DNA from 4 places in the Paenibacillus sp. 2TAB23 genome. Region 4 is predicted to be linked to each of the others. Evidence: riboswitches for the same ligand, from Rfam matches in the RefSeq annotation. Region 4 holds a riboswitch; each other region holds the start of a gene.
What was found. A riboswitch is a leader RNA that binds a small molecule or an ion and turns the genes downstream of it on or off. The one in region 4 is predicted to bind cyclic di-AMP.
Positions count from the first base shown of each region.

Region 1 (8,871 bases), on a different contig from region 4:
ATATGTGCTGCTGTTCGGAGCGCAAGGTTTTCTCGGGCCTTGGCTGGATGAACGCGGAATCCAAATTATATTCGCCGTGCCTGGGATCGTGCTTGCAACCGTATTCGTTACGGTGCCTTTCGTAGCCCGTGAGCTTATCCCGCTTATGCAGGCTCAGGGCGTCCAAGAAGAGGAAGCGGCAGCAAGCTTAGGCGCCAAAGGCTGGCAAATCTTTTGGAAGGTAACCCTGCCCAATATCAAGTGGGGATTATTGTATGGCGTTATTCTGTGCAATGCGAGAGCGATGGGCGAGTTTGGCGCCGTATCCGTCGTTTCTGGCCATATCCGCGGCGAAACGAATACGCTGCCGCTTCATATCGAAATCCTTTACAATGAATATCAATTTTCCGCATCGTTTGCTGTCGCGTCTTTGCTCGTAATGCTTGCAGTCGTTACACTCATCGTGAAGAGCATCGTGGAGTGGAAATCAGCTCAGCAGAAACCAGCTGCAATAACAGAATAACCGGAAATTACAGAATGTCGGAAATTTACAGTATAACCCAAAATGTCAGATTAACAGAAAATTACAGAATGGCCTGAAACTACAGAAAGGCCTGAAATTACAGAAAGGTCCGAAATTACAGTAAGGCCTGAAATTACAGAATATCGGAAATTTATAAAATAACCAGCAATTACAGAGTAAACGAATGAAATTGGAGGGGTTTCGAATGGCAAAGCCGTTAGAAGTTGATGAGGAGTGGCTTGAGCGAATCGCGAACCAGGTGAGCGGACTGAGTTACGGGCATGTAACGATTACCGTTCATGATGGCAGAATTGTACAAATCGACCGGACGGAAAGAACGCGTTTTGATGCACCCTCTCAGAAGCAGCAGGTATCGTCCGATTCCATACAACAAGTAAAGCACCGTGAGGGCCAATCTACTGGCGAGGCGCTTCGGATCGTACAGTAATTTCAGTTTCATGTGGACGCATATGCAAGCGGCTGCCCGCAGGATCAACGATCCTGCGGGCGGCCTTTTTTCGTTGGAAGACAGACGGTTATTGTAAGAAGCCTAATTGTTTTCTACAATAGAAGGAAGAAAACAACGTACAGGGAGAATTGCCATGCCGGATTGGAGCTACCAAACCTTATTTCGACCTTTGTTGTTCAAGCTGCCCGCCCGTTTGAGCAGGGGTCTGACGCTGCGAGCAATCGGTACGCTAAGCAAGCTTCCAGGAGGCTCATTCGTAGTTAGGACGTTTGGCCATATGGAGCCTTCTCCCATGTTAGAGCGTGAGCTAGCAGGAATAGCCATTGATACACCAATCGGACTATCAGGCGGCGTTGATCCTGAGGGGATCGCACATCTGGCGTTTGCGCAATTCGGAATCGGCTTCATCGAGCATGGTCCCGTTACATATGAGCGTATTCATTCGGTTGAGCCAATTGTAAAGGATGACCAAAAGGAATGGATTCAATACCCGAATTACTATGAGAACATAGGCGTTGATAACATCGCGCGTCTCATCGCGTCTTCCAAACATCGCCTGCCCCAATTCGTTCGGATTTCTCCGATGCCGAGCGCCAGACCGGAGCAGGCGGTGCTGGAGCTTAGAAGCATGATAGAGCAGCTCTCAGAGGCGGGAGCGAATGGGTTTTATCTCGATATGCTCTATGGGAACCGAAGCGTAGAGGAAGCCGTTGCTATTGGGATCGGACTCGCTGATAACCTGCAAACCCGAACCTCTCCGAGCCTGCCATTATTTTTGTATACTCCTCACGATTATCCGAACGAAGCGTTACTCACGCTCATTCAATCGTTTTCGAAAGAAGTCTGGAGCGGAATCGTAATCGGTGAAGCAGCCTTCAATAATGCTGAGGAGAATTCTTCTTACAGAGTAAGCAAAGAGGGAAAGGCTGACAGCCTGTCCAAAATGGAGCTGCTCCGGAGAAACGGTTCGCTTAATTGGCACATTAAAGCAGGTGCTGGCGTACACGAGCCTCAGGATGCGCTTGATCTGCTCCGTGAAGGCGCGGACGCCATAATGCTGCATAGCGGTCTTGTATTTGCGGGTCCGGGACTGCCGAAGCGGATCAACGAAGCCATCATTTACGAGCAGGTGAAGGAATGGCCTGCTGTCGTAACGCCATCCTTTTGGAAGCATTGGGGCTGGATGTGCTTACTCGGACTCGGAATGATGATTGGCGGTTTGTTATCTTGGATAATAGCGGCCACAACCGTGCTGCTGCCCTATGATTTGTCGTTTATTGGACTGAACTTGGAGGACCTGCATCATATCAACCATAATTTGCTGCATTTCATGTCCCATGACCGGATAACGTTAGCGGGCACGATGATAACGATCGGCATCCTGTACTTTCAACTGGCGTGGCATGGATTGAGAGAGGGACTCCACTGGACAAGAACGGCGCTGCTCACTTCCGGCATAGTCGGTTTTGCAAGCTTCTTCCTTTTTGTAGGATACGGCTACTTCGACCCGCTGCATGCTGTGGCTGCTGCCCTATTGCTGCCGATGTTCCTGCTTGCGATGCGGCGTAATCCAGACAGGCCATACCGTTTGCCTGTCAACGTAAGGAATGATCGGCTGTGGCGCCAAGCCATGTGGGGACAGCTTTGTTTCGTGGTTTTGGGGTTTGCGCTTTCGATAGGAGGTGTTACGATTTCGGCGGTGGGCATTACGGAAGTATTCGTACAGACGGATCTCGCCTATTTGGATACAACCTCCGCGCAGCTCAATGAAACGAATGAGAAGCTCATTCCGCTTATAGCCCATGACAGAGCGGGCTTTGGCGGTGCGCTGCTATGTGCGGCGCTGGCCATTCTCATTATGGCGTTATGGGGAATTCAGCAGGGCTCCCGCTGGTTGTGGTGGACGTTTCTACTAGGAGGAGCGCCAGGCTTTTATGCGGGGTTAAGCGTACATCTGTCCATCGGATATATTGATTTTTGGCATCTGTCGCCGGCCTTGTTTGCTCTAATGTTGTATATCCTGGGTCTCATTCTTCTTTACCCTTATCTAATGGCTTCTCCCGAAGAATCAAGCGCCAAATGAAGACAAAAAAAAGGAGCAGCACGCTGCTCCTTTTTTCTATGAAATGATGAATTTAACGATTACAGCAACTGCGAAAATGACGGTCATAAAACCGAGCATTCCGCCAAAGCCGAATACGACGTCCATCAAGTCATGGCGAGGCTCTTCGTTGAAATGCTCGCGCGGGTCTCTTACGTTATCCATCGTTGACGTCCTCCTTGAAAAAGACCGATTGCTTCAATCACAACCTCGAACGGTCGTCTTTATGTAGTATCGGTTTATTCAACTTATATTAGTATACCCAAACTCCCGAACAGTTGTAAAGCAAATACAGGTGACAATTGTAAGACATAACTTGGCGCAATTATGCTAAAATGTGTACAGAATCAATCGGTAGTCGGAGGCGAGAGCATGGACGAGCAACAAACAAAGCAGAAGCAGGCCGAGCAGGCGCTTGCTGAAGCCAAAGAAACGATACGAAACAAACTAGCGCTGCTCCCCGATCAATCGGGCTGTTACCTGATGAAAAACGGAGAAGGCGTCATTATATATGTGGGCAAAGCGAAGGTGCTCAAAAATCGTGTGCGGTCCTATTTCAACGGAAGCCACAATGGGAAAACGCAGCGCCTCGTATCTGAAATCCGGGATTTTGAATTTATCGTAACCTCCAGCAATATGGAAGCTCTTATTCTGGAATGCAACTTGATCAAGCAATACCATCCCAGGTATAACGTGCTTCTGAAGGATGACAAAACCTTTCCATATATCAAGATCACTAATGAGAAGCATCCCAAGCTCGAAGTAACGAGGCGGATCATTAAGGACAAAGGAAAGTACTTCGGTCCTTATCCGAATGCCTATGCGGCGCAGCAGACGAAGAAGCTGCTTGACCGCCTCTATCCGCTTAGAAAATGCAAGACGCTGCCGGACAAGGTTTGTTTGTATTACCATCTGGGCCAATGCATCGCCCCTTGCGAATTTGACGTGGAGCAATCGGAATATGATCGCATGATTCAAGAGATTTCCCGGTTTTTGAATGGCGGGCAGGATGTTGTGAAGATCGAGCTTCAGCGCAAAATGGAGGAAGCGGCGGAGAAACTGGAGTTCGAGCGGGCAAAAGAGCTTAGAGACCAGTTAATCGCCATTGATGCGGTCATGGAAAAGCAGAAGATTACGATGTCCGACGCATTGGACCGTGATATTTTTGGCTTTGCCGTAGATAAAGGCTGGATGTGCGTACAGATTCTATACATGCGCCAAGGCAAGCTGATCGAACGCCATGGATCGACCTTTCCTTATTATGGTGAAGAATATGATGATTTCATGACGTTCGTCACCCAGTACTACAGTGATAATCCAGCGCTGCCTAAGCAGATCTTGCTGCCGCTGCCGCCTGAAGCGGAGTTAGCGGAAGGAGTGGCGGCCGAGGAAGCAACCTCGCATGCGGATGACGTGATCGCGTCGCTTCATAGCTGGCTGAAGGTCAAAGTACTAATGCCGCAGCGCGGACGGAAGAGCGAGGTTGTGACGATGGCGACGGACAATGCGAAGGTGATGCTGGACGAGAAGTTCCGGCTTATCGAGCGGGATGAGGAGCGCAGCGTCAAAGCGTCCGAATCATTAGCTGGGTGGCTCGGCCTTGATGAAGTTCGGCGAATCGAAGCGTTCGATAACTCGAATATTCAAGGGACGAATCCGGTTTCGGCAATGGTCGTATTCACGGACGGCAAGCCTGATCGCAAGGAATACCGGAAGTATAAAGTGAAGACGGTAGTTGGACCAGATGATTACGAAACGATGAGAGAGGTCATTCGCCGCCGTTATGAGCGAGTGCTGAAGGAGGAGATTGCACCTCCAGATCTGATCGTCGTCGATGGCGGCAAAGGGCAAATCTCAGCCGCGCTGGACGTGCTGGAGAATGAGCTTGGGCTGTATATCCCCGTCTGCGGGCTCGTGAAGGATGCGAAGCATAAGACTGCGCAGCTAATGACAGGGGATCCAGCGGAGATCGTTCCGCTGCCGCGCGATAGCCAAGAGTTTTACTTGCTCCAACGCATCCAAGACGAAGTGCATCGGTTCGCCATTACGTTTCACCGTGAGCAGCGGGCCAAATCGATGGTGGAATCGAAGCTGGATTCAATCCCGGGCATCGGAGAGAAACGTCGGAAGCTGCTGCTTAAGCATTTCGGCTCCATCAAAAAAATAAAAGAGGCCTCAGTCGAAGACTTCCGGCCTCTGTCTATTGGAGATAAATTAGCTTCGCAAATTATAGCTGCTCTAGGGGAGGAGTCGTCGTAACAGACGGCTTCTTCTCTTTTTTGTGGCTGAAATATTTGAGAACGAACGCAATGATAACAGGCAATACAGAGAAGAAGATAGCCGATATAATATTCGGCGCGGTACCGATGGTAAGCAGGGACAGGCCAACAGCTACGCTATTAAAAATAGCATGAGTGAACATTGACGTGATGAACCCGTATCTGACGAAAATAAAACTGAACATGAGCCCGATGATCATAAGCTCGATCAATCTGGTCGAGGACGGATAGAACGGATACATGACATGGCCGAGCGCCCAGAACAAAGTTGGCAATAAAGCGGCTGCAAACGTATTTTTAAACCATTTGCGGAATAAACCGATACCGAAGAACCTGAAAACGGCTTCCTCGGATATGGCGGCAGCCCAAGCGAGCACCGGCATGAGCCAAAGTATTCCCATATTGTAAGGAGATTGTGTAGCGTCGGTCGTATCCCATGTGCCGATCGTCAGCTTAAGCAGGATGAAGATAACGGATTGCGTTGCGAAAAGGATAATTGCGAATAAATAAGCAAGTCCAACGCTTCGCCACACGTGGTTTCCGTACCCTTTTTGACCGAATCGAGGCCATAATGCACGACCCTGTGCCTTCCATAGGCCATCTCCAGCGATCATTGAAATATAGATGGAGCCTGCCATCGGAATGGTCAGCAATACGGTGAAAATCGCTGTGAACATGACGGTTTGGCTTGCTAGCTCGGTTTCGCCCAATGATGCGCGTATGCCGTCAAGCACATTCAAGTTCATGATAATGTAGGTAATAAAGTATACGATGGTCAAAATAATGCCGAATTTAAAGGAAGTGAACTTCCGGTAAAGGACGGCGTAGACGATGGCTAATACAAACAGGACGAAGCTCATAAACATGTAGCCGAAGCCTGTGAGGAAGCCGGCAAGCTTATCCTGTTTCTTCACGTATTCAATATAATCGGCCGGTGCAACGAAGGCTGGCTTGTACTTGGTTATGACGTTCTGGCCATTGATATTTTGTCCTTTAATATGAATGCTCAGTAGGGCTTCTTCTATCGCGTACCCGGCTGGCGCTTCGCCATGCCATCCCCCGTTTCCGAGCAATTCCTGTTCCTTGAATGACTTCGCGTCTAGGCTTTGCCCAGCCAGAAAAACAGGAACCTCCTTGTTAAGCTCAGCATCGGAAAGCGATTGGCCATCGAGGATAAAGTTCCAAGCCACAATTTTCTCGCTTTGCATATGTACATAGACGAAGCCTGTTCCGCCCTCGTCAAATTTCAGTTCGACTTGGTACGTGTCCGTCGGGAAGCTTTGATCGTATTTGTCGCTATAGGTTTTGATGAGCCCATGCTTGGATAAGTAACCGTTTATGACTTTATCGGTTTGATGGACAGCCTTGGCGGACTTCACCTGGAGTCCGGATTGCTTCTCTGCGAATACGGAGGCTCTGTTTTCAGCTGTTTCCTTCTCAATAACTTTCGTATTTAAATCACCGTTGCTAATGGAAAAAATCATTGGTCCGATTTCAACGGCCGCGAAAATAATGAAGCATGCAATCGCTGCCCACAGAAAACGTTTCCATTCATTTAACCTAATTGAATCAATCATCGGTTCACCTCTACGATCCTTTTTATGAGTTGCGTATTCCACTACCTTACCATATCAATCCCTGAATTATCCAATAGAAAAGCGCGTTTGCTCTCAAGATCAAGCGAAATAACGATATCCGACAAGCCTGATGCGTGCTGCAGCTTCTACTTGCCCTTTTTTGGACCAAAATCGGCTTGTTTGTCATTAATATAAGCTTTATATCCTGACTGCTTTGGGATTATAATCGTTAACGTCATACAAATCGAATAGCATAGCCGAATTTCCTAAGGAAATCGGGGGAACCATAAAGTTGTCGGAATTGCTCAGCCTGCTATAGCCAGCAGTGCTTTTGATCCGGCGGCATGGGGTGAATTTCTACGGTGAAACTTAAGCTTCATTGATAGAATAGGGCTGCCTGTCCAGGCCCGAATCCGTCAGCTAACCTCGAAGGCGTGAATGGAACAGAACTCATCGCACGAGCACTTGGGTTTCAGTGCTTTTTTTTATGCTTAAATATAGGTAGTGCTCTATAATGACATATTGCAGAAGAAGGACAACGGATGAAGGTAGACTTTAATGTGTTGAAATGGTCACCCCCGCGCATACTGGTCAGCGGGTTTGCGCTTATTATATTGCTGGGAGCTCTGTTATTATCCATGCCCTTCGCATCTGCGTCTGGAGAGCGCATGCCGTTTATAGACGCGTTGTTCACGGCAACCTCGGCAACTTGCGTGACAGGGCTTGTTGTTGTGGATACAGGCACTTATTTCTCCGTAGCGGGTCAGGTCATCTTAATGTGCCTTTTCCAGCTGGGCGGTTTAGGCTTTATGACGATGGCAACGCTTGTCGCTCTCGTCCTTCGCAAGAAAATATCGCTGCGCGAGCGTCTGCTGCTTCAGGAAGCGATGAATCAGTCGAGCATGGAGGGGATAGTCAAGCTTATTCGGCGGGTTATTATTTATTCATTATCGATTGAACTCATAGGAGCAGCGCTGTTTGCGTCTCGGTTTGCACTCGATATGCCGCTTGGCAAGGCAATCTATTTTGGTGTTTTTCACGCAGTATCGCTTTTCAATAACGCAGGCTTTGATATTTTTGGGAACTACCGCAGTCTCACCTTGTATGTGAACGATGCGGTCGTAAACCTAGCGGCGATGCTGTTGATTATAACGGGCGGCTTAGGATTCGTAGTCATGTCGGATTTGATGGAGTACCGCAAAAACAAACGACTATCCTTGCATAGCAAGGTCGTTCTCTCGATGACCGGAACGCTTATTGCCGTCGGAGCCATCGTGATATTCATTTTTGAGTTTTCCAATGCCAAAACGCTTGGTTCATTGGATTGGGGCGGCAAGCTATTAGCCTCCTTCTTCCAGTCGGTAACGCCAAGGACGGCAGGCGCGAATACGCTCGATTATACGCAGCTAAGGCAAGCGACCATGTTTTTTACAATCATTCTCATGTTTATTGGCGCATCCCCAGGATCAACAGGCGGCGGTATAAAAACGACGACGTTCGCTACTTTGGTAGGTGCTGTTATTGCAATGATCCGCGGGCGCGAGGATATTGTGCTGTTTCGTTACAGGCTCGGCAAGGACAGAATCTTTAAAGCACTGACGATCACCTTAATTTCGTTGCTGCTGGTCATTATCGTTACGATGATTCTCTCCATGACGGAGGAGCGAGCTTTTATCGAGCTGCTGTTCGAAGCTACGTCCGCATTCGGTACGGTTGGTTTGTCGGTCGGCGTCACGCCTGATCTTAGCATAGTTGGAAAAATAGTTATTTCATTAACGATGTTTGCTGGACGGCTTGGCCCGCTAACGCTTGCTTATGCGCTTGGACCTCGCACAGAAAAAGAATTGTACCGGCATCCTGAAGGCAAAATCACGATTGGATAGGAGAACTGCGCAAGTGGGAATGAAAAAGAAGCAATTCGTCATTATTGGTTTAGGCCGCTT
Region 1 is NZ_JBFRGD010000011.1:130,261-139,131, reverse strand. Features, by position in the region: gene cysW (sulfate ABC transporter permease subunit CysW) at 1-502, shown strand, start outside; gene AB4Z29_RS17160 (YezD family protein) at 708-950, shown strand; gene AB4Z29_RS17155 (hypothetical protein) at 1,105-3,054, shown strand; gene AB4Z29_RS17150 (YqzM family protein) at 3,091-3,237, opposite strand; gene uvrC (excinuclease ABC subunit UvrC) at 3,445-5,331, shown strand; gene AB4Z29_RS17140 (CPBP family intramembrane glutamic endopeptidase) at 5,300-6,928, opposite strand; cyclic di-AMP (ydaO/yuaA leader) riboswitch at 7,174-7,377, shown strand; gene AB4Z29_RS17135 (TrkH family potassium uptake protein) at 7,471-8,811, shown strand; gene AB4Z29_RS17130 (potassium channel family protein) at 8,831-8,871, shown strand, end outside.
Region 1: another riboswitch for cyclic di-AMP. It lies ahead of AB4Z29_RS17135 (TrkH family potassium uptake protein); the one in region 4 lies ahead of AB4Z29_RS01350 (hypothetical protein).

Region 2 (8,871 bases), on a different contig from region 4:
TAGCGAACTTGGCCAATGAGCTGCAGCTCCCGAGCAGCCGTCTGGTCAAATTCAATCCCATCCCATGCTTGCACGACGATCTTATTGATATCCGCAGGCACCTTTACCGTTTTGGTCTCGATGAATGCCGTACGCTGCGTCATATTCAGTCCTCTTTGCAGCTCATCGAATAGTCCCGTGGACATGAGAAGGGCAAGCCCTAAGCTCACCGTTCCGATTGCACCAACAAAAAACACACTCATCCAATCGTAGCGAACGACCGTACGATTGCTATTCGAAAACTTCAAATAAAGCAGCAGCTCAGCTCCGAGCATAATAAATACAACCGGAGCCACCCACATAAGCACCTCGAATGCCTCCATGTCCTGCCACAGCGATACGGCGAGCGCCGTACCGATGAGGATCAACGTTACACCCATGGATAGGGAGCCTACGCGCCATGTTCGGACATTTACCGGCTCATGAACGGCTGCTTGAGCTGCATGCGGCGGGATTATCGAGTTCAATGCGACTCCTCCTCACGCCTTGGAATATGCGACTTTGGCAGCTCAGGCGGCTTTCCTCTGAATATATCAGTGGATGCTCGATTGCCGAAGGCAAGGCGCAAACCTACAATAATCATTATAAAAGCAACGACAGCAGTCGGAACCATGTATTTCACCTGCATATATTGATTGTACAGCTGACTCGAGAAATGAGATGTAACCTCGGCAGCGACACGGTCCATTAAGTAATAAACACCGAATCCGAGCAGCCCGATCCCAAACCATCTTTGATAAGGAACCAGCTGCGTAAGGACTGGCTCGTCCGTAAGCTCCTCCCGCTCGTAATGAGAAGCCTGCTGCAGAGCATCAAAGAACGCATAACACCAGAACAGCGGGAGCAGGAAGAAGAACAGCGACAGTCGCAGATTGTCCATAATGAAAATGGTCAGTAGAAAACCGCCCATTAGCTGCAGCCCTCGTTTTTGCAGACCCAAATAAAGATGTCCCGCTCCTGGGAAAATAGATAGTGCAATCGCCAGCACCTTGCTCTTGCGTCCAGAAGCGATATACGATTCCATATCCTCGAAGATAGCCCGATCCATAAGAAGCTCGCCGCGATGCTTGGCATTCAGCTGGCTTATCGCATCGAACATGCTGTAGATCCAAATCACGGGCAAAGCAAGCAGAAATACAAGCAGCTCTCCTCTATGAATAATCGCACTCAGAAATACGATGATCGCAAACCATCCGATAAAGGAAATAAGTATCGTAATGCCGCGCTGCATAAGGCCCATATTCATATGGCCCAGTCCAGGTACGAAGGAGAACAGGATCGTTCTCGTTCTCTCTCTTTGCTGCTCAAGCGCAAGCGGTACGAATCCTGGACCGAAGTGATCGGCAGGGTGTTCGAAAGGATGCTGAACCGCCTGCGGCGATACGCCTTTGCCAACTAGCAGCGTAAACAGCATATCCATCATGTTCACGATCCATGTGAGGAGCGCCACGAAAACCAAGAAAAACATAAACCCGTCGTCCATGCTAGCGCCGGTAATCGCAATAAGCAGCATCAGACCAAGTGAGCCAAAAAATCCACCACCGTACAGCACTGCGCGTACGGGACGATTGATATATCCATGCCCGACACCAGGCAGAAATGCGAGTAAAAATGCCAATAATGGGCTTTTGTTCATGCTGTATCATTCCTTTCTATTATGGTTTATGGTTTGAAACGGGTCGCCTTCAAGCTGTCCAACCATGACCCGGTTTGATCAACGATTCGATCCGACCATGATTCCGAATATTTATTGTCGCCAGCTTCCGGCTTCGGTTCCACGATCTGTTGACGATTCTCATTCAGATCATGTTGAACCAGCTTCTGAGAGAAGGAGGCGAAAGTTCCGCTTATTAGAAGCAGCAGCGTAATGGAGGCCGCAATCGTATAGTGTGTGACGGGATGCTGCAGCCAGGTGCGTAGGCGCGGCGCCTTCTCCAGCTTGGCTTCGGATGAATCCTGCTTAGAAGGAACGGCTTCTTCCTGCCGAAGCTCTTCCATTAGCTGTCCTACCACACGCTGCTCGAGCAAAGCCATGTCAGGAAGGATTAAGCGAGAAACGCTATCCTCGGCGAATGAGGCTGAAAGCTCCTCTTCCTCAGACCATGCAATGGCATCCATCAAAAGCTTCAAGCACAAATCGCAGCCGGCCAAATGCTGCTCAGCCTCTGACCGCTCTACACCCGTCAACATGTCCTTCACATACAGAATCATTTGATCTTGCGCGATATGCTCATTTCTCATTCGAAATCCTCCTTCCGCCAGTGGCGCCTCATCCAGCTTCTAGCCCGGTACAGCCTTGATTCAACGCTCTTAAGCTCCAGTCCGGTTTCAGCGGCTATCTGCTCGTACGACTTATCTTCCATATAATAAGCCATGACGACCTCGCGATAATTATTCGGCATCTCGTCTACCCGGTCTCGGATATGCTTCCGATCCGCTTGTTCCATTGCAACCACCTCGGCAGCGGGCATGACCGCGTTATCCTCTTGCTGCTTCTCCGATAGGGTGTCGCTGTCCCCAAGCTCTTCCGGCCTTCGTGCCCTGCTTCGTTTGAAATCAATCGATCGGTTAACGGCAATGCGCGTTATCCATGTTTTCAATCCATCTAATCGGCAATCCGGAAGGGAGCGATAGATTTGCAGCAGCACTTCCTGCGTAACGTCCTCCGCATCATGCGGAGAATGAAGCACTGCGAAGACTGTTCTATATATATAAGGACCATATGCTTGCACAAAAGGGCCATAATGTTCGGGCCCGCCCTTCTGCACCGCCTTGATCCAATCTTCATCTTGAATGTCGCTCCCCTCCTTCCCAATCCAATAGACGCCAGCCAGTCCTTCTTCCCCTGCACTGCCGTCAAAAATAATTTCAACCCTTGCGCAAATGTATCCAATCACGCAAAAACCTCATCATTCGCAAGGCATGCTCCTGCGAACGATGAGGTTTTTATCCTTTATTGCCGCAAGCGCTCTTTGCTTCTTGCACAGCTGCGAATCACTACCCGCCAAGCGTCTGCTTAAGCTCTTCGGGCGAGCGGTCCCACCACTCTTGGTTGTGCTCGACCAGAAGCTTGCGCAGCGCCGCTCTCTCTACCTCGCCAAGCTCAGTCAGGTTGTAGCGGCGTTTAATGGAATGATCCAGCTTATTCACGTGGTCAGCCAGAATCTTCCAACCCCGGCGCGCCTCGGAATCAATCAGCATTTCGCATGCCGTTGCGCCGGCGTAGTAGGATCCTTCCTCGTTGCGGTCAACGGCAACCCAAACGATCCAGCACTGGCGTCCGTTTGGCGTATCCTCTTTGTTTGGCGTGAATTTGATGCCGCGCTCCACCTTGCTTTTGGCATGCATCGCACCGACATCAATATAAGCGACTCCGTCATCGATAATGATACAGGATACGGCGCTTAGATCGATCGTCCCTGCACCAAAGCCTTTATGTTGTTTGCTGCTCACTACGTTGAGCGACAGTGATTTCTTTTCCTTTTTTTCCGGCTGAGCCGGCTGTCCTTGTTCTTCCGTCATGCGTATTCACACCTTCCCCATACAATAATTCCATTTTAGCTAATAATCATCGAAAAGCAAACATATACATGCTGTAGATGCTTGTCAACGGGAGGGAAACGTTCAATGACTCCACGCTATTTCAAACGAATTTTACTCGTAATACTCGCAGTCGTCATGCTCGGCTTATCGGTGCACTACGGCTTCGGGAATGCTTGGCAATCCCAATATACTTATGCTTTTGCCCCCGCCGCCAAAGCCAAGCAAGCACCTGCTCCTGCGCCGAAATCGGCCAAGCCGCCAACCGTGCAGGAACCAAACACCGTCATGACGCCAAAGCCGCAGGAGCTCAGCAATCGTGTTGTTGAGTACCATATTAGCGTGCATTTAGTTGATGATGCCAAAGGATTGAACGGGGACCAAACGGTCACTTGGAACAACCCTGGGAAAAAAGCGGTGTCCGAGCTCTACTTCCATCTATACCCGAATGCCTTCCAGTCCGATCAATCCACATTCATGAAGGAATCGGGAGGCAAGCTGCGGCAGGATGAGGCAACGCTGAACAGCAAGGGCTACATGAAGCTTCTTACGCTGGAGACGCTTGATGGCGAAAGCCTGCTGCCACGCCTGCAATACGTTCAGCCTGATGACGGCAACGATAATGACTTCACCTTGGCCAAAATCCGGCTGCCAGAGCCCGTAGACCCGGGGAAATCGGTTACGCTTCGCATGGGCTATGAAGTTAAGCTGCCAGAGGTGTTCGCAAGAATGGGCTATTCCGGTGATTTTGTGATGGCGGGGCAATGGTTTCCCAAAATTGCGGTCTATGAGCCGACCGGAACGCGCGGACGAACGGCCGAGGGCTGGAATGTTCATCAGTATCACGGAAACTCCGAATTTTACAGCGACTTCGGCATTTACAGCGTAAGAATTAAAGTGCCGGAAGCTTACACCGTGGCCGCTACCGGCTTTCAAACCAAGCCTATCGAGATCAAGGATCAAATGAAGGTCTATCAGTTTTATGCAGATGATGTGCATGACTTTGCATGGTCGGCCTCGCCCGACTTCGTCTATGAAGAAACGGCCTACTCCGATACAGGAATACCTGGCGTACGCATAAAGCTCTATCTCGACCCGTCGCATGCCGCCTTAAAGGACCGCTACATGCATGCTGCCAAATCAGCTCTCTCGAGCTACGCCAAATGGTATGGCGAGTATCCCTATAGCACGCTGTCGATTGTCGTACCGCCTAAAGGAGCGAACGGCGCCGGCGGAATGGAATATCCAACGCTAGTCACAGCCTTTGCTGCGGAGAAACAAAATCCAGGCTACGATCTGGAACGTACAGTCGTTCACGAGATCGGCCATCAATATTGGTACGGAATGGTCGCCTCCAATGAATTCGAAGAAGCCTGGCTGGATGAAGGCTTTACTTCCTACGCCGAGGATAAAGTAATGGAGACCGCGTATGGCGTAGAATCTAATCTGCGTGTGGAGGCCAGCTACATGACCGATCCCGCCCCACTGAAGCAGCCTTCGTGGGCGTACGGCAGCCATTCGCAATATGCCGAAAACGTCTATATGCGTGCCAAGCTTGTGCTTATCGGCATCGAGAATCAGGTCGGCTCCCGAACGATGCAGAAGATTTTGCGAACCTACTTCCAGAAGTATAAATTCAAGCACCCTACTTCCTCCGATTTCCAGCGGATCGTAGAACAGGTGACCAAGACCAAATGGCATGATTATTTCAGCCAATACGTATATGACGATCAGATGGCAGACTTCTCGATTGAATCCATTCATGTTCGTCCTGTCACGCAGGATGGCGCCAACATGTACGAGTCCATCGTTCTTGTCAAAAAGAACGGAGGCACTAATGGCGATATAAGAATTCTCATGCGCTTTAAAGACGGCTCCGAGGTCACAAAGCTATGGCATGCGGAAGAATCGCATATGCAATATAAGCTCCTGCATTCCGCTCCGCTCGAATGGGCGATGGTTGACCCAAAATACAGCAACGTGCTCGATAACAAGCTCATCAACAACTATATGCAGGCCCAACTGCCCGAAGACACGCGAACGAGATGGAGCCTCGGTACGGTCAAGCTGATTGAAGGTCTGCTCGGGTCGCTGAGCTGGTAAGTAACTGCGTTCAAGGAGCGATAAACGATGAAGATACATGTGAAGCAAGGCTGGCAACTGGCAGTCAAGCATTTCTACCTAGTCATTTTATTATTTCTATACCAGCTGCTGTGGGGATTTTTCCTCTACCGTTTTATTGATTCGGTCGTGTCGCCTTTGCTGCGAAGATATCCGGGCTCTTATCCGTCCGACACGGCAGCTCAGGTCTTCATGACCGAGGCGCAGTTCCAGCTGTTCAAGACCGACGTCATTTCCCCCTATGTATGGATGCTCGGCGGCCTTTTGGCGGCAAGAATGCTGCTCACCCCACTATTCAATGCCGGGCTTTTCTACTCGTTTAATCAAGCACGCTCAGACGGCAGCACGCGCTTCCTGGAGGGCATTAAAAAAACGTGGAAGCCGGTCGTCCTGCTTTACTGGATAGAAGCTATACTTTCCATTGCACCTGCTTGGTATGTGCTGCCGCGCTCGTTAGACGCTCTCCTTGAGAGCGGCTCCACGACTGAGCTGCTGCAGACTGTGCTTCCTGGGGCAGCATTGTGGTTGCTCTGGGGCACTGTACTGCATTTGATATTCCTCGCCATGCAGTTCGGGGCCACATCGGGAGAAGGCGTATTCCGTTCCCTGTGGCGCGCACTCCGCAACTTCCTCTCCTATGCGGCTATCTCGCTCATCATGTGGGGAATCGGCGCTGCTGCCGGGCTCGTGGTAACAAGCTTATCCATGCTGTGGGCTGGACTGTTCGCACTCATTCTGCATCAGGGCTATCACCTCATTCGCACACTTATGAAGGTGTGGACGATAGCCGCTCAGTACGATTGCCTTCAAACCAAACAGCTTTAGCAGGAACAAGCCTTCTTCTCCACTAATAAAGTGGAAATGAAGGCTTTTTATTTGAAATTGCAGCGCAACTAAATGATGTCATTTCTGTATAATTAGGTGTATGAAATTAAAAGTTGGAGGATACACGCTAATGATGCGTAAAAAACTGGTAATCCTATCAATGGCCCTGCTCCTAGCCGGCGGTTCTATCGTTGCAGCAGACAAATTAATGCAGAAAGTTACGCTGCTTTACAATAATAAGCAATCGCTGGAAGACGGTCTTCTTGTCGACGAAAAAGTGTATATCAACATTCGCTCGTTATCCGACTCCTTGCAGGCTTTTATCCAATGGAAAGGCAGCGAAAAGAAGCTTGTCATCCAAAAACCGAACGTCCACATGTTTATGATGAACGAGAAAAGAACCATGTTCGGGCAGGTGGAAAAGGGAAGCGTCCAGAAGTTCATGGTACAAGCGCAAATCGACAATTTAAATGTAGCGATAACGGAATTCAAGGTCACGCTCACCGATCCTAACGACAAAGAAATAACGATAGATCGGCGCAGCCAAACCGATGATGATTTCAAGGAATTTGTCGAGAAGGACTCCTTCTGGTTCAGCTCTAAGCTTGTCTCGTATGATTTCAAATACGCCGGAAGATACAAGCTGCGCTTCTGGATGGAGCAGAAGAATGCCGAGCCTCAGCTGATATCGGAGAAAATCATTACAGCCAAATAGAACACTGCATTCAAACGCAGATATACGAATCACAACAAAACCTCTGTTCATTCAGAGGTTTTTTGCATGAAAATTTTCTAATCTTTTTCTCGCAAATCATTCATTTACCGCCAACTGCGGGACTTTAGACTTGTCTATGCCATTTATAGCTGGAGGACGAATCGGTATATTTTACAACGTATTCACATAATTAATGAAATTGAGTGAACTCATTTAGTAAGAAAGAACTAGTAATGATCGTTTATCTTACACAAAAAACGGTTAAACGAAGGAAATAGTCAAAAGGTTACATGAGAATTATTAGAATTTGCAATTAAAGGCAGGAGATCAATGAAAATAATCGAATAATTCTCAAGAGCAATAAAAAACGGCCTAATTCCCTATCGGGAAACGGGGGAACCACTCTGGGTGAATTGATTCCGACGTCTGATTTATCGCAGCGCCTGAGGAATCATAGGGAACCTTCAACCGAACCCCACAGCTAACCTCGTCGGCATTGGAAGGAGTTTCACAATTGAAAAAGATTACCGCAATACTCCTGGGTCTCGTTCTCGTGCTCGCTTTCCAAGCGGGAAGCGCTTTCGCAGACTCAAAACTGAACGGATTCATCAATGATGTTATTGGTAGTCCGTACAAAAGCGGCGGAACAACGTCGAGAGGTTTTGATTGCTCCGGTTTTACGAGCTATGTGTTCGATAAAATGGGCATCGAACTTCCACGCACTTCCGGTTCGCAAGCAAAATCAGGCACGAAGGTCGCTAAGGCTGACCTAATTCCGGGAGATCTTGTGTTCTTCGACACAGTCGGTGGCAATAACAGCACCGTATCCCATGTTGGCATTTACATCGGAGACGGCAAGTTTGCACATTCTTCCTCCAGCCGAGGCGTTGTGACAGACAAACTTAGCTCCTCTTACTATGAAGACCGTTATGTGACTGCACGTCGTGTCATGGACGCGGATTCTTTCCAATCGTATGCCGACGCACAATAGAGCAACCTATCCCCTCTCTTAGAGAGCTGCACAGGTAGACTCACTTCAGCAAAGCCGCAGTTTTTTGTCCTCTGACGACAAATGACTTGCGGCTTTGCTGTTTCATTTCAAGCTGATTGCAGTGTGCATGCTGCCGCATTCAGGGAAGGAGAAATACCCGATGTATTTGTTTATTCACCGCAAGGACCTGCGCACCTCGGATATGCGCGCTTTTGATTATATAAATAAAAAACATACGCAAGGCATACATTTGCTGATCATAGATCCCATCCTAATTGGAGAAGGCCGGCTGACAAGCCATAGCGGCCGCAACTTTATGGCGCAAGCCGCTTCCTTGCTCTACAGCTATTCTAGCGCCGGCAAAGAGCTTCATGTGCTTTATGGCGATCCTGCTGCGATTACGGAGTCGCTCCTGCTCGCCCATCCTATTGAAGAGGTTATCGTCCATGCGGACTATACCCCTTATTCGAGGCAGCGGGATGACCAAATCGGACAAACCGTACGCCGCTTAGAGCGTCGCTGGATGCCCATTGCCGACGCACCGCTTGCCGATCTTGAAGCTTTCCCTGCCTACGCAAGAAGATCGGAGCCATACAAGGTATTTACGCCATTCTACCGGATGTGGGGCAGCTTTATGCTG
Region 2 is NZ_JBFRGD010000034.1:18,412-27,282, reverse strand. Features, by position in the region: gene AB4Z29_RS30030 (hypothetical protein) at 1-506, opposite strand, end outside; gene AB4Z29_RS30025 (hypothetical protein) at 503-1,675, opposite strand; gene AB4Z29_RS30020 (zf-HC2 domain-containing protein) at 1,702-2,280, opposite strand; gene AB4Z29_RS30015 (RNA polymerase sigma factor) at 2,277-2,936, opposite strand; gene AB4Z29_RS30010 (YwhD family protein) at 3,037-3,561, opposite strand; gene AB4Z29_RS30005 (M1 family metallopeptidase) at 3,667-5,682, shown strand; gene AB4Z29_RS30000 (hypothetical protein) at 5,710-6,525, shown strand; gene AB4Z29_RS29995 (hypothetical protein) at 6,656-7,240, shown strand; cyclic di-AMP (ydaO/yuaA leader) riboswitch at 7,600-7,751, shown strand; gene AB4Z29_RS29990 (C40 family peptidase) at 7,755-8,231, shown strand; gene AB4Z29_RS29985 (FAD-binding domain-containing protein) at 8,392-8,871, shown strand, end outside.
Region 2: another riboswitch for cyclic di-AMP. It lies ahead of AB4Z29_RS29990 (C40 family peptidase); the one in region 4 lies ahead of AB4Z29_RS01350 (hypothetical protein).

Region 3 (8,871 bases), on a different contig from region 4:
GATATGAACTTCTATATTTCATTCGGGGGACCCGTTACATTCCAAAATGCAAGGGTGCCAAAAGAGGTACTTAAACAGGTTCCACTCGACCGGATTTTGATTGAAACCGATGCTCCTTACTTGTCGCCTCACCCCTTCAGAGGGAAGCGAAATGAGTCTGCTTATGTACTGCGAGTAGCGGAGACGGCAGCAGAATTATTAGGCAAATCGGTAGAAGAAATGGCCTTAATTACGACCGAAAACGGTAAAAAATGTTTTGGTATTGTATAAAAACGAGAGAAAAGGAGAGAATGAGAGACCTTTATCGCGTAAAAACTGATTTTTATAGCGAATATCGCTTAATTTTTCCGTCTTTATCCACCTTTTTCGCTTAAATCGTCTTTTATCGTATCTTTACAATTCACCTCGTATGAGGGTATGATTCATCTCAGAGCTTTAAAATTTTGTATTGGATTTCCAGTTTGCGCTTAATCTCCAAGTTGGAGAGCGGGGGAACCAGATGCGGGAAAGTGTTCCGCGTTTTGAATTCTTCAGGGGTGAATTTTGCAGCCATTGCCATGAGCATTGTTTTGCGAATAGGGCGACTCTCTTGTCCGAATCCGTCAGCTAACCTCGTAAGCGTTATAGAGAGTGATCAACCTCGTGCATCCATTTTCTGTATCCCAGTGTAATCAATTACTCGGGAAGCCACGAAACAGATCCTCTGTCGACGGCTTCTTTTTATTTTCGAATAATCGAGAATTTGTCGACATAGGGATAAAAGATGGGGGTGCCTGGATCGATATAGCAGTTCTGGATTGCGTGCTTGCACGCCAATATACTATAGTCGCGTCAGTTGTATCATGCGTAACACTTGGCGGCGGGGCTATGAAGGAGGACCGATGAAGTGGGAATACTCCAGGTTAAGGACACCCATGGGAAACGATCATCCAGCATGTCTTTCGCATTGCGATGGAAGCGTGAAAACTTGCGTTTGATTCTTTTGAGTGCTATTATCTCAATCGCTATGACTTTCATGTTTTTGGTGTTGTTGTACGGAACGGCTGTCAAAAGCGTCTCCGTAGTAGTGAACGGACAAGAAACCATTGTAGAAACGAAGCAATGGGTCCTGCAACGCCTACTGGATGAACAAGCTATCGCAATTGGACCACATGATGAGGTGTCCATACCGCTTAATGCGGCTATAAAGGACGGAGATCGTATTGAGGTGACTCATGCGATACCGGTAATTGTGAAGGCTGATGGCAAGACCTCTACTGTGTACACGACAGAGAGAACAGTGCAGGCAGCGATCGAGGAATTACATATTCCAGTTCGTGATCAAGATAAAGTTCAGCCTCCGCTCCATACCGTTCTGGATAACGAACTTACGGTGACCGTTGTTCGCGTCGACACGAAGGTGGCAGAGTCCGAGCGCTCCATGCCATTTTTGATCGTGAAGAAGACAGACCCGACACTGGCTGCAGGCAAGGAAAAGCTTGTGCAGACGGGTAAGGAAGGTCTTATCGTAGAGAGTATCGAGAAGCAGTATGAGGACGGGGTTCTAATTTCGAAGAAAATGGTCAGCAAGGTTGTCCAGACAGCTGCTGTTGATCAGGTCGTAGCCATTGGAACGAAGAAAGAAGAGCCTAAGGTGACGGTTCTGTCTAGCAAGAGCCCGAGCGTTGCAACGCTAGCCAAAGGCGGCGTTAATTTCAAGGCCAAAAGCGTTCTTAAAAACGTTACATTAACTGCTTATTCAGCAGGCGTGGCTTCGACAGGGAAAGAAAAGGGTCATCCTCAATATGGAATTACAGCTTCGGGAACGCAGGTCCAAGAGGGACGGACGATTGCCGTAGATCCCAAAGTCATTCCAATCGGCTGGTGGGTATATATAGAAGGAATAGGTTTCCGTCGAGCTGAGGATAAGGGCAGTGCGATTAAAGGAAACAAAATTGACGTATACTTTGATAGTACAAAAGTCGCTAATAAGTTTGGCAGAAAGAAAGGCATAACTGTTTATGTCCTTGGGCCGAATAAGCCTTCTGCAAGCTAGAGCAGCAGTGATACCATCAGCTTATCGCCATTATTAATTAAATATGCCATCATAAGGAGAGGCACTGCCTCTTCTTTTTGCATGTTTCGGAGTAAACGGAGTTTATGTAGAAAGGAAATGGCTTGATGATTAAAGAGATCATTGTTGTTGAAGGCAAGTCTGATACCATTGCAATCAAACGTGCGGTGGAGGCAGATACAATAGAAACCAATGGCTCGGCTATCGGTGAGGATGTACTCAGAAGAATCGCGTTAGCGAACGAGCGCCGGGGCATCATCATTTTTACCGATCCAGACCATGCGGGCGAGCGTATTCGTAAAATCGTTGCGCGTCATGCGCCTGGCTGCAAGCATGCCTTCTTGCCGCAGGAGAAGGCCTTGTACAAGGGGGATATCGGAATAGAGAATGCAAGCCCGGAAGCGATCCGGACTGCACTCTCCGAGCTTCGTACAGAGTCGGTGGATGAAGCGGGAGAAGTGACCTTTGAGGACTTAATGGAAGCGGGCTTAATTGTTCATCCAGATGCGTCTAATCGACGTTTGATCATTGGCAAGCTGCTTGGCATCGGTTATGCGAACGGCAAGCAGTTTTTTAAGCGCTGTACAAGCTTTCAAATAACGAAAACAGAGTTTATTGCCGCATACCATAAAATGGAAGAACAATTGAAAGGGGAAATTCGATGAGCGGTCAAGAACAGACTGAAGCAGGCAGTAAAGCGGCGGTGAAACAAGCTGCGATTGAAGTAGCTACACCCAAACGGACGAAAGAGATTATCGCCAAATATGGTTTCTCTTTCAAGAAAAGCCTCGGTCAAAATTTTTTGATCGATCAAAATATTCTAAACAACATTGTCGCGGCAGCCGAGCTCGATGAAACAAAAGGGGCGCTTGAGATTGGCCCGGGTATTGGCGCGCTTACACAAAGGCTCGCACAAGCAGCAGGCAAGGTGACAGCCGTAGAGATCGACAATAGACTTATTCCTATCCTGAAGGATGTACTTGCAGAAGAAACCCATACAACAGTTATCCATGGCGACGTGCTTAAGCTTGATTTGAAGCAGTTGTTTGCGGAGCAGTTTGCAGATGTTTCCGGTGTGAGCGTCGTAGCGAACCTGCCTTATTATGTAACTACGCCTATTCTGATGAAGCTGCTTGAGGAGAAGCTGCCGCTTGAGCATATCGTCGTGATGATTCAGAAGGAAGTAGCGGAACGTATGGCTGCAAAGCCAGGGGGCAAGGAATACGGAAGTCTGAGCGTCGCCGTACAATACTACTGCGTGCCTAAGGTTGTCTGTACGGTGCCGCATACGGTATTCATACCGCAGCCTAATGTCGATTCGGCTGTTATTAAGCTTTCCCTGAGAGAGAAGCCGGCTGTCGATGTCCCTGATGAGGACCATTTCTTCCGCGTCGTGCAAGCAAGCTTCGCACAGCGTCGAAAGACGCTGGCTAATAATCTGACTGCGTTTGTCGGCAAAGAGCGTCGGGAAGCATTGACAGAGATGCTCCTAAAAAATGATATTGACCCGATTAGACGGGGAGAGACACTGTCTCTTGAAGAATTTGCCCGCATTAGCCGCAACATGCTTGAAGCGGGTTGGGGCACCCAAAGCGTTTCGTCATAAAAATACTCACCATTCGCCCTGTCTGCCCATAGGATAGACGAAGAGGTGATTTACCCATGAAGCAAGGGGACCTGGTCGTCCGCAAATCGTATGGCGGTGACGTGCTGTTCAAGGTAGAGGCTGTTCGTACACATACTGCGGTTCTTAAGGGCACGGATTACCGATTGCTTGCGGATGCTCCGATTCCTGACCTGTCGGTCATACGAGATCCGGAAACGACAAGCGCGGTTCAAGAAGTGCGGATTAAAGTCAATGATTCCTTAAAACGGATGCACTCCGAACGAGAGCGTCAAGCTATGGAGAATGAAGATCATATTCGGCATGCGATGCAGCAGAGCCAGCCATTTTTTGAAGTGCCTGGGAAGGTGCTTCATCTCGACGGCGACGGTAACTATTTGAAGAAGAGCATGCAATTGTACAATACGATGCATGTCCCTTCGCATGGACTTCACGTACATGAATCGCAAATGGCTGATGTGCTGTACCGACTGCTGCCGCAAATACAACCTGATATTGTCGTCATTACGGGTCATGATGGAGTTCTGAAAAATCGTGCTCAAATGGATTTATACAGCTTAAGCAGCTACAAAAACTCGCAGCACTTCGTGAATGCCGTTCGTGTTGCGCGCGAATATGAGAAGAACCGAGATGGTTTAATCGTAATTGCCGGAGCTTGTCAGTCCCATTTTGAGGCTTTGCTGCAGGTAGGCTCTAATTTTGCAAGCTCACCAGGCCGAATATTGATTCATGCGCTGGATCCGGTCTATATCGCGATAAAAGCCAGCTATACATCCATTAAAGACACGGTTAATTTGTCAGATGTTATTCACGGTACGATAAGCGGTATCGACGGCGTAGGCGGCATCGAGACGATGGGACGATTCCGCGTAGGATTGCCTAAGCCCAAAATAACAGCGTCCAACTCGGTTTTAAAGCAGTAAATGGCCAGACGTAGTCTTGGTTAAGATGGTCCATATCCTACGAGATAGGGTGCAAAATAGCCGCTGGAAAAGCGTAAATATACATATTGAAGGGTAACCAACTTCTTAATATGTATATTTTTTGCATATCTATGCATCATTTTTTAAAAAATGGGTGAAATCACCGTTGACAAGTAAATATTCCTACTGATATAATATTTCGCTTTGTTTGACAAGCCCTCTCTTTTTGGTTATAATGAACAAGGAAAGAGGTGGTAGTGGACAATGGCAAAAAATGCGCTATTGGATATTAAACGCAGCTTGGAAGCTCATGTTGGCTCCAAAATACGTCTTCGAGCGAACGGTGGCCGACGAAAGACCATCGAACGAACCGGTACGTTGGAAGAAACCTACCCTTCTGTTTTCATTGTTAAGCTGGATGAAGAACAACACGCGTTCAAGCGTGTCTCATACAGTTATGCGGACATACTGACTGAGTCGGTGGAAGTGACCGTATGCAATGATGAAGGTCAAGTCCGTATCGCCCATTTGCAACAGTAGAATATATATCGCCTTGAGGCATGTTAGCGCAGAAAGCATCTGCGCTTTTTTTTTCGTACATAAGCATTGCTCCGCAATAAGCTGGTTGGCATTCCTTTGTATCGTTGTCCTTGAACGGAAGCATACTAGCTAGGCAATTGTGACAAAGGCATAGAGAATTAGGTGACAATTCAGAAGCGGAGGTTTTGCGAATGGGTCGACGCAGACGCGGAGTAATGTCGGAGCAATTGAAATATGAGCTGGCCAAGGACCTGGGATTTTATGATACGGTTCAGCAAGAAGGCTGGGGAGGCATTCGTTCGAAAGATGCCGGAAACATGGTTAAACGCGCGATACAGCTTGCAGAGCAGGCGGCTGCCAAGAGCAACCAGCCTTAGATCAATAGCGTATTTCGGCATGAAAAAGCTAAGTGGAAGGCGTCCGGATATAAACGGATTGTCATCTCTTAGCTTTTATTGCGTTCGTTTGATATAATGTTGCTTAAAGCTTATGGACGAACGGGTGAACTCATCGGATGAAAATTTATGAAAAAGCTCCAGCCAAAATTAATTTACTGCTCGACGTGCTCCGCAAGCGTGATGACGGGTACCATGAAGTCGAAATGATTATGACGATGGTGGACCTCGCTGACCGACTTGAAATGGAAGAGCTGCCTAGAGATACGATCATTATCTCAAGCCAAGTAGGCTACATACCGCTGGACGAGAAGAACTTGGCCTTTCAAGCGGCTAGGCTAATTAAAGAACGTTATGACGTAAAGCAGGGCGTTTATATCCATTTGGACAAAAAAATACCGGTCGCTGCAGGTCTTGCGGGTGGCAGCAGTGACGCTGCTGCTGCGCTGCGCGGGCTCAATCGGCTATGGAAGCTGCAAATCCCTGAGGACGAGCTATGCCGTTTAGGAGCGGAGCTCGGCTCTGACGTTCCTTTCTGCGTCACTGGCGGAACCGCTATAGCCCGCGGCCGAGGCGAGAAGCTCGAGCATATCGAGAATCCACCGCAATGCTGGGTCGTGCTTGCAAAGCCGCCAATCAACGTATCAACTGCAGATGTGTACGGACGATTCCGTGCCAATGAGCTGAAGGAGCATCCATCCATACCTAATATGGTTCGTGCGCTTGAGCAGGGCTCCTTCACCGATATTTGCGAAGGACTCGGCAATGTGCTTGAGAATGTCACGCTAGGCCTCTATCCGGAGGTCATGCAGCTGAAGGAAAGCATGATTCGTCTCGGAGCTGACGGCGTCCTGATGTCGGGGAGCGGACCGACTGTATTCGGGCTCGTTTCGAAGGAAGCCAAGCTTCCGCGCATTTATAATGGGCTACGCGGCTTCTGCAAAGAAGTCTATGTGGTAAGAATGCTGACATAGGACTGACGTTCTTCTTGATTAAATCCGTATAAAAATGTTATATTGACATTATATTATTCGGATTTAGTGGGGGGAGATGTGTTTGAAGAAGTTGAAACGGAGCTCGCGGTTGGTAGAAATGACTCAATACCTGTTAAGTCGTCCCCACACGTTAATTTCACTGACAGCATTTGCTGATCGATATCAATCGGCAAAGTCTTCTATAAGCGAGGACCTGGCGATTATTAAAGAAGTGTTTGAGGAAGAAGGCATTGGTGAGCTTCATACCCATGCAGGAGCTGCGGGCGGAGTGAAATATACGCCAAAGATGCAAGAAGCGACGGCTCTTACGATTATGACGAGCATATGCCGCCAGCTAGAGCAGCCTGAGAGGGTTCTTCCCGGCGGCTATTTGTATATAACGGATATGTTAGGCCAACCGGAGCTGCTTGCGGATGTCGGAAGGATGTTTGCTACCGCATTCGCAGACCGGAAGATTGATGTCATTATGACCGTAGAAACGAAAGGCATTCCGCTTGCTTATGCAACGGCTGCCTGTTTGAATATCCCGGTTGTCATCGTGCGTCGCGACAATAAGGTAACGGAAGGCTCAGCGGTAAGCATCAACTACGTGTCGGGTTCAACCAAGCGTATTCAGACGATGTCTCTGGCCAGACGCGCGCTTAAGGAACAGTCACGCGTCCTTATTATTGATGACTTCATGAAAGCGGGCGGGACGATTCAGGGCATGATGGATCTGCTGTTCGAATTCAAGGCTATCGTAGCGGGAGTCGGCGTATTTGTCGAGTCTGGCGAGGTAGAGCTGGAGGAAAGGCTGCTGGAGGACTATATCTCGCTCGCTAAGCTGACGGCTGTTGATATGAAGACCAAGCAGACGACAGTCATTCCAGGCAATTATTTTCAAACATAACGACGTGCAGCAGCATGCTCATATAATCTCTTTGTGGAAGGCTGGGACCTCAGTGACAACAAAACAACCATTGCAAGTTATTTCAACGGACAAAGCGCCAGCGGCGATCGGACCGTATTCACAAGCGATTAAGCTCGGAGGACTACTGTTTACTTCCGGACAAATACCGCTTGATGCGTCGGGCGAGCTTGTTGAAGGCGGCATTGAAGAGCAGACTCATCAAGTATTCCGCAACTTGGAGTCCGTGCTTGCGGCTGCCGGTGCGAGCTTTCAAGATGTCGTAAAGGCGACTGTATTTATGAAGGATATGAATCAGTTCGCGACGGTAAACAGCATTTACGGCTCTTACTTTGGAGAGCATAAACCAGCCCGGTCTACCGTTGAGGTAGCAAGACTGCCAAAGGATGTTTTTGTCGAAATAGAGGTCATTGCATCGACAATTGTCGAATGAAAACGAAAAAGATTCAATTTAAAAAAAATATTTTAAATAGAGCATGAATTTACCAAAAATGTAGAAGGAATTGGCACAAAAACGTGGAAGTATACACCAAGTCTCTGATAGACAAAGGTGGTGAACACAAGTGCAAATTACTGATGTCAGACTCCGCCGCGTAAATTCCGAAGGGCGTATGAAGGCAATCGCATCCATTACTATTGATAATGAATTCGTTGTTCACGATATTCGTGTCATCGATGGAAACAATGGTATGTTCGTTGCAATGCCAAGCAAACGTACTCCGGATGGAGAATTTCGGGATATCGCTCATCCGATCTCTTCAACAACTCGGGAGAAAATCCAGGCTGCTGTTCTCGCTGAATACGAGCGTGCTGCAGAATCAGAAGAAGTAGTCATTGAAGAAGGCGCTTAAACAAAGTTTTTTTCGAGGTTGGGGTTGATTGGAGAAGAGAGCCATGGCTCTCTTTTCTTTTTTTTTGCAATTTTCTGATAGAGTAGAGATATGAGGGTACCTCAAATAAACTGCAGCCTAGTTGTACGTAGGGATAGACGGCCCATTAGCGTTAAGGCTTGGAAAACCAAGAACATCTTCGTATAATGGAATATATAATATAGCTAGTAAATGGCGAAATGGTGCAATGATTATCGATAGACGATCTAGGGGGTTTTTTAATTGAAGGTTATGGCGATTGTGCTTGCTGCTGGACAGGGCAAGCGAATGAAATCGAAGTTATATAAAGTGATGCATCCGGTATGCGGCAAGCCGATGGTCGGTCATGTACTGGACGTAGTTAAAGAAGCGGAAGCAGAACGTGCAGTCGTAATCGTTGGACATGGTGCGGAAATGGTGAAGTCGTATTTGGGAGATCGTGCAGAATATGTGCTGCAAGAGCAGCAGCTCGGTACGGGCCATGCCGTAAGCCAAGCAGAAGCTCTGATTGGCGATGAAGAGGGTACGACGATCGTTATTTGCGGCGATACTCCGCTTGTGAAAG
Region 3 is NZ_JBFRGD010000029.1:57,162-66,032, reverse strand. Features, by position in the region: gene AB4Z29_RS28580 (TatD family hydrolase) at 1-270, shown strand, start outside; cyclic di-AMP (ydaO/yuaA leader) riboswitch at 455-636, shown strand; gene AB4Z29_RS28575 (ubiquitin-like domain-containing protein) at 887-2,035, shown strand; gene rnmV (ribonuclease M5) at 2,161-2,718, shown strand; gene rsmA (16S rRNA (adenine(1518)-N(6)/adenine(1519)-N(6))-dimethyltransferase RsmA) at 2,715-3,659, shown strand; gene yabG (sporulation peptidase YabG) at 3,716-4,600, shown strand; gene veg (biofilm formation stimulator Veg) at 4,865-5,140, shown strand; gene AB4Z29_RS28550 (small, acid-soluble spore protein, alpha/beta type) at 5,332-5,517, shown strand; gene ispE (4-(cytidine 5'-diphospho)-2-C-methyl-D-erythritol kinase) at 5,655-6,509, shown strand; gene purR (pur operon repressor) at 6,592-7,419, shown strand; gene AB4Z29_RS28535 (RidA family protein) at 7,472-7,870, shown strand; gene spoVG (septation regulator SpoVG) at 8,001-8,288, shown strand; gene glmU (bifunctional UDP-N-acetylglucosamine diphosphorylase/glucosamine-1-phosphate N-acetyltransferase GlmU) at 8,550-8,871, shown strand, end outside.
Region 3: another riboswitch for cyclic di-AMP. It lies ahead of AB4Z29_RS28575 (ubiquitin-like domain-containing protein); the one in region 4 lies ahead of AB4Z29_RS01350 (hypothetical protein).

Region 4 (4,687 bases):
CCTGCTGGCTAATTTAGTCAATATCCGACTTCTACAAGCGTTCGCAACGCTTACATTCTTCACAAACTCTGAATACCTCACTAAATCAACGTTTTACTCGCATTTTCGAAAATAATTCTTGATGCTAGCATTCAGCTTATCCGACTGAATAAACAGACTTTTCTAACCTTGAGATCGATCAAGCATCATCGAGCATTTCTAAGAAAAAGATCGATTACCAAGCTTTTTTAATGACTTTTATGGAAAATCGGCTTCTGGCTGTCCGATGCTTGGCAACTCGCATTTTACAATCACTTGATTCGAGATTAGTATAGACGGCAAGCCTAACAAGGCTTACGACTATCGCTGAATTTTCAAATGAAAAGCGGGGGAACCACAGCGGACAGCATCTTGGGATGCGGTACGAACGGGGTGAATCTGAAGCCATCAAGCTCCAGTAGGGCAGCTCTCTAGCCCGAATCCGACAGCTAACCTCGTAAGCGAATTTGAGGAGAGATCCATCGTGACCATGCAAACCGCAACCCCTTTAGGAAAAACAGAAAAAAAAACGACCGTGCCTATAACCATTAAAAGAATCGAACTATTTGTCTTTCCCGTAATTGCACCCGAGCCTGGCTTTCGTGTGTGCCTGCGCCTTACAACAGGAGTAGGACATGATTGGGGCGAGTTATTCATTAAGAAATGTGAAAAGCCCAAGGATTGGGTTCGCTTCGGCAGCGTGCTGCTTCGGTTCATCGGTCCTTTTCAAATTGAAGATATGCTCTCAGAAAACCCGGATATATCCGTAAAAGACGAGCGCATTTATGCGTTGTTTTTATCCGCAGCTCAGCATAGCAAATGCCCTTCATATTTGGAAATGGACCATCATGATCACGTTGAGGAAGGATTGTTTTTCAATCAAGCCATATCCTATATTTCTTTGTTCTGATTGCATAAGATTTACAGAGCTGCAATTAAGGGGTATAATGAAGGGTACATTATTCACGCTGAATTTTTCGAATGAAAAAGCGGGGGAACCATCGCAAACGATTGCCAATCGTTTCGCAAGGGGTGAATCCAGGGATTTGTAACCCTGGTAGGGCATTCTCTCTAGCCCGAATCCGACAGCTAACCTCGTAAGCGAACAAAGGAGAGATTTATTTATGTTGACGAATTGTGAAAGTTATCTGCAACACTTTACGAAACAGACTCCTCATCTTTCCATTTCCCGCATCGAGATTTTTGTCATTCCTGCCATTGCCGTCGATTCTGCAGGCCATCGTATCTGTCTTCGTTTAACGAGCAATCAAGGCTTCGGCTGGAGCGAACTATTCGCCAGCGATACGGAAGCTGACATTGATTTGGAACGATGGAGCGACCTGCTTCAGAGCTTTATCGGCAGCATCCCGCTTCCACCTCTTAATCAGTACCACTATGACAAAACGGACCAAGATGGGCGTGCTTTCGACTTGTTCGTCAGTGCAGTCAACCATACACTTGCCCAGTCCGCCGAATCGGCCTCGAACAGCAGCAACCATGAAGAATCTGTTTTGCGTCAACGTTCTGTCTCCTACGTCTCTTTGGATTAACGAAAGGGTCAATTAGCAATAGAAAGTCCAGAACATTCAATCATGTTCTGGACTTTCTTGCGTTGCTATGTGATTTGGAGACCAGCTATTTCAAAATGACGCTAATCGGTTAATTGTCCAGCTTATATTGTTTGACTGAATCATTCAAATCAACGGACAGCGTAGATAGCTGTATAATGACAGCTGCAATTTCTTGCATGGAAGCGCTCTGCTGCTGCGCGGATGCAGCGACCTCTTCTGTTCCTGCAGCTTGTTCCTGCGTAATGCCGGAAATTTGCTGCATCGAGTCGGTTATTTTGACAAAAGAGTCATCTACCTTGCCTAATGCGCTAAACATATGATTCGTATGCTCTGTGAACGAGGATACACCGCCATAGATGCCTTTGAAATTCTCATATGTGCCTTGTATCCATGAATGCCCCTGTTCAACGGCCTTGCTTCCTTCCTCAATGCTCTTCATAACGAGCAAGCTGTTGGATTGGGTACTCGAAACAAGGTCGGTAACCGACAATGCGGCTTGAGCCGATTGTGAGGCCAGCTTCTTAACCTCGCCAGCAACCACGGCAAAGCCTCTTCCAACATCCCCTGCACGTGCCGCTTCAATCGAAGCATTCAAGGCGAGAAGGTTCGTTTGATTGGATATTTCAGATATAATATTGATGATCTCGCTTATCTCGTTGGAGCGTTTGCCTAATGTTGTGGCTGCTTCCTGAGACTCCTGCATCGCTTGCTTGATGACCATCATTTGCTGCAGCGTTCTTTCTACTAGATCCTGCCCTTGCTCGGATTGTACGTGTACCTCTGTTGCGATGTTCTGAATATCCTTCATACCGTTCGATACATCTTTAATTTCATTATCGATATGATTAATATTCGTATGGCTATCTGTAACGCTTTGAACAATATCATTAATGCCCTCAGACATCCGATTTGTTGAATCCGCAACCTGCTGTGCGTTATTTGTTGATTCATTGACCGATTGCTTCAGGTGTTGGCTTGTTTCCGAAATCAAATTCGAAGAAGCAATGACCTGCTGTATAAGTGTTTTAAGGCTCGCGATCATTAATCCAAACGATACCGACAATTTCCCGATCTCATCCTTGCTATGGATCGAAATCGCAGTTTTCATATCGCCTGCCGCAATCTTATCGGCTGCAAGCATTAGCTTTCTTAGCGGATTCGTTATGACTTTACCGATCACGGCCGCAATGATACTGCCGACAACAAGCACGATCAGTGAAATAATAATCGTAGTCAGGTTAGAGCTGGCTGTTGTTTTCGGTACAACTGAAGCATCCAGATCTATCCCAAGAATGCCATAGGTTACGCCAGAATTATCAGATACCGGAACGAATATGGATTTATGAGTACCGTACTCGTCCACATAAATAGGGCTTATCATTGATTTCTTTTCTGAAATCGCTTCTTTCATTTCATCCGTGAACGGGTACGGCGTTCCAAAATCATCCGGCACGCCTGATAGAATTAAAATCCGTTCATTGTCCCCAGTATTCGATAGAATGTAAATATTCTCAAGACTATGAATCTCTTGCAGCTTCTCAAGCTCTGTTTTGATTAACGCATAATTCGGATCTTCCGTTCCAGCCAGCTGCTTTCCTGAGCCAGGAATTGAAGCTAAGGCATTGCTCGCAATTTGAATATCGGTAATCAAGCGCTTATCGAATTGTTCCAGCAATTTCTCCGAAAGATTCTGCTGGGACATGTAACTGGAAACAGCAAAGGCTACACAAGTGATAACCTGCAAGAGCAGTATGCTTAATGCGATTTTTACAGCTAGATGCTCCTTATACCAATTGAAATTAAGTATAGACTTCTTCATGAGTGAACTCCCTTTTATTCATTCGATTATATTCTGAATAGGTTTCTTCGATTTTTCCTTTTAAATATTGGACGATGGAATGAACATCAGATACCTGCGTATACGGTGAAATAACGAACAGCTTGCTGGCATACAGCGCAATTCGCTTAGCATCTGTCGTTTGTACGTAAAGATGCTTTTTGGTATCGCCGAAGAACATTTCGCTCCGGTCTCTTCCCAGAATCTCAAATAAAATTTCATTTAATTTGTTTTCCCTGTCTACTTCCTCATAGCTGCAAGCACCGGCATATTCTTTTGGATAACCGTTCTGCCCATCCGAATATAACCGGAATAAGGTGATGATGCCCGGATTAAGCGGATTTACAATAATGGCTTCCGGTATTTCCAGCTTCAGCGCTTTTCGGAAAGCGACATTTACTTCAACGAATTGAGCCAGCAGCTTTTGATAGCCTTCAATGCCAAACGCGAGCAAAGCGCTGTATATGCTAATGGAGCTTCCCATTCTTGAGCATTCCAACGTGTAACTCGTATGATATTGCCCATATCCTCGGTGTCCAACATAAGGTGTCTCGTCTGGATCCAAATCCAGAAGCTTTAAATCAGAAGCATTTTTCACTAAAAACAAGCTCGTTGAATAAGGGGTTTGTCCGAGCTTTTGAAAGTCGAAGCAAAGCGAATCCGCTTTGTTCAAATGGATCATTTTGGCTTGAATGGTTTTGAGAGCCGCGAGCGCTTCTCCTTCAATGCCCAAAGGATTATTAGCAAAATCATAGCTGTTGAAGAAAGCGAAGAATCCGCCTAGAGCCGAGTCGGCATGAATGTGAGGCCGATTTATTCGGTGCTCCTGTGCTAAACGTTCTGTCATTCTATACACTTCATCAAGGCTATCGATCCCCATTGCATCTGTCGTGCCCGTAGTTGCAACGACATATATCGGAATGCCGCCTTTCGCAATAACCTGTTCCATTTTCGCTTTCAAATCATCAATATCCATAGAGCTGTCTTCATGCGTACGGATTTTGACTAAGTGATCGCTTCCGAGGCCCGTTGCTTCCATCGACTTATAAAGGCTGTAATGTGCGGCCTCCGAGCAGAAGGCATATAAGTTCTGAGGCACTCCGGACTTCGCGGCTGATGAGCTTGCTTTATTAATCGCCAGCCTGAGGCCTGTAAATATGGCGCCTTGGCCGCCCCAAGTTGTATATCCACCGCTTTCTGCCGTTTGATATCCGACAAGATCCGACATCATCGCAACAACCTTAACTTCGGCTTCTGCGCC
Region 4 is NZ_JBFRGD010000001.1:304,910-309,596, forward strand. Features, by position in the region: cyclic di-AMP (ydaO/yuaA leader) riboswitch at 334-497, shown strand; gene AB4Z29_RS01345 (hypothetical protein) at 503-928, shown strand; cyclic di-AMP (ydaO/yuaA leader) riboswitch at 975-1,137, shown strand; gene AB4Z29_RS01350 (hypothetical protein) at 1,143-1,568, shown strand; gene AB4Z29_RS01355 (methyl-accepting chemotaxis protein) at 1,678-3,408, opposite strand; gene AB4Z29_RS01360 (pyridoxal phosphate-dependent decarboxylase family protein) at 3,389-4,687, opposite strand, start outside.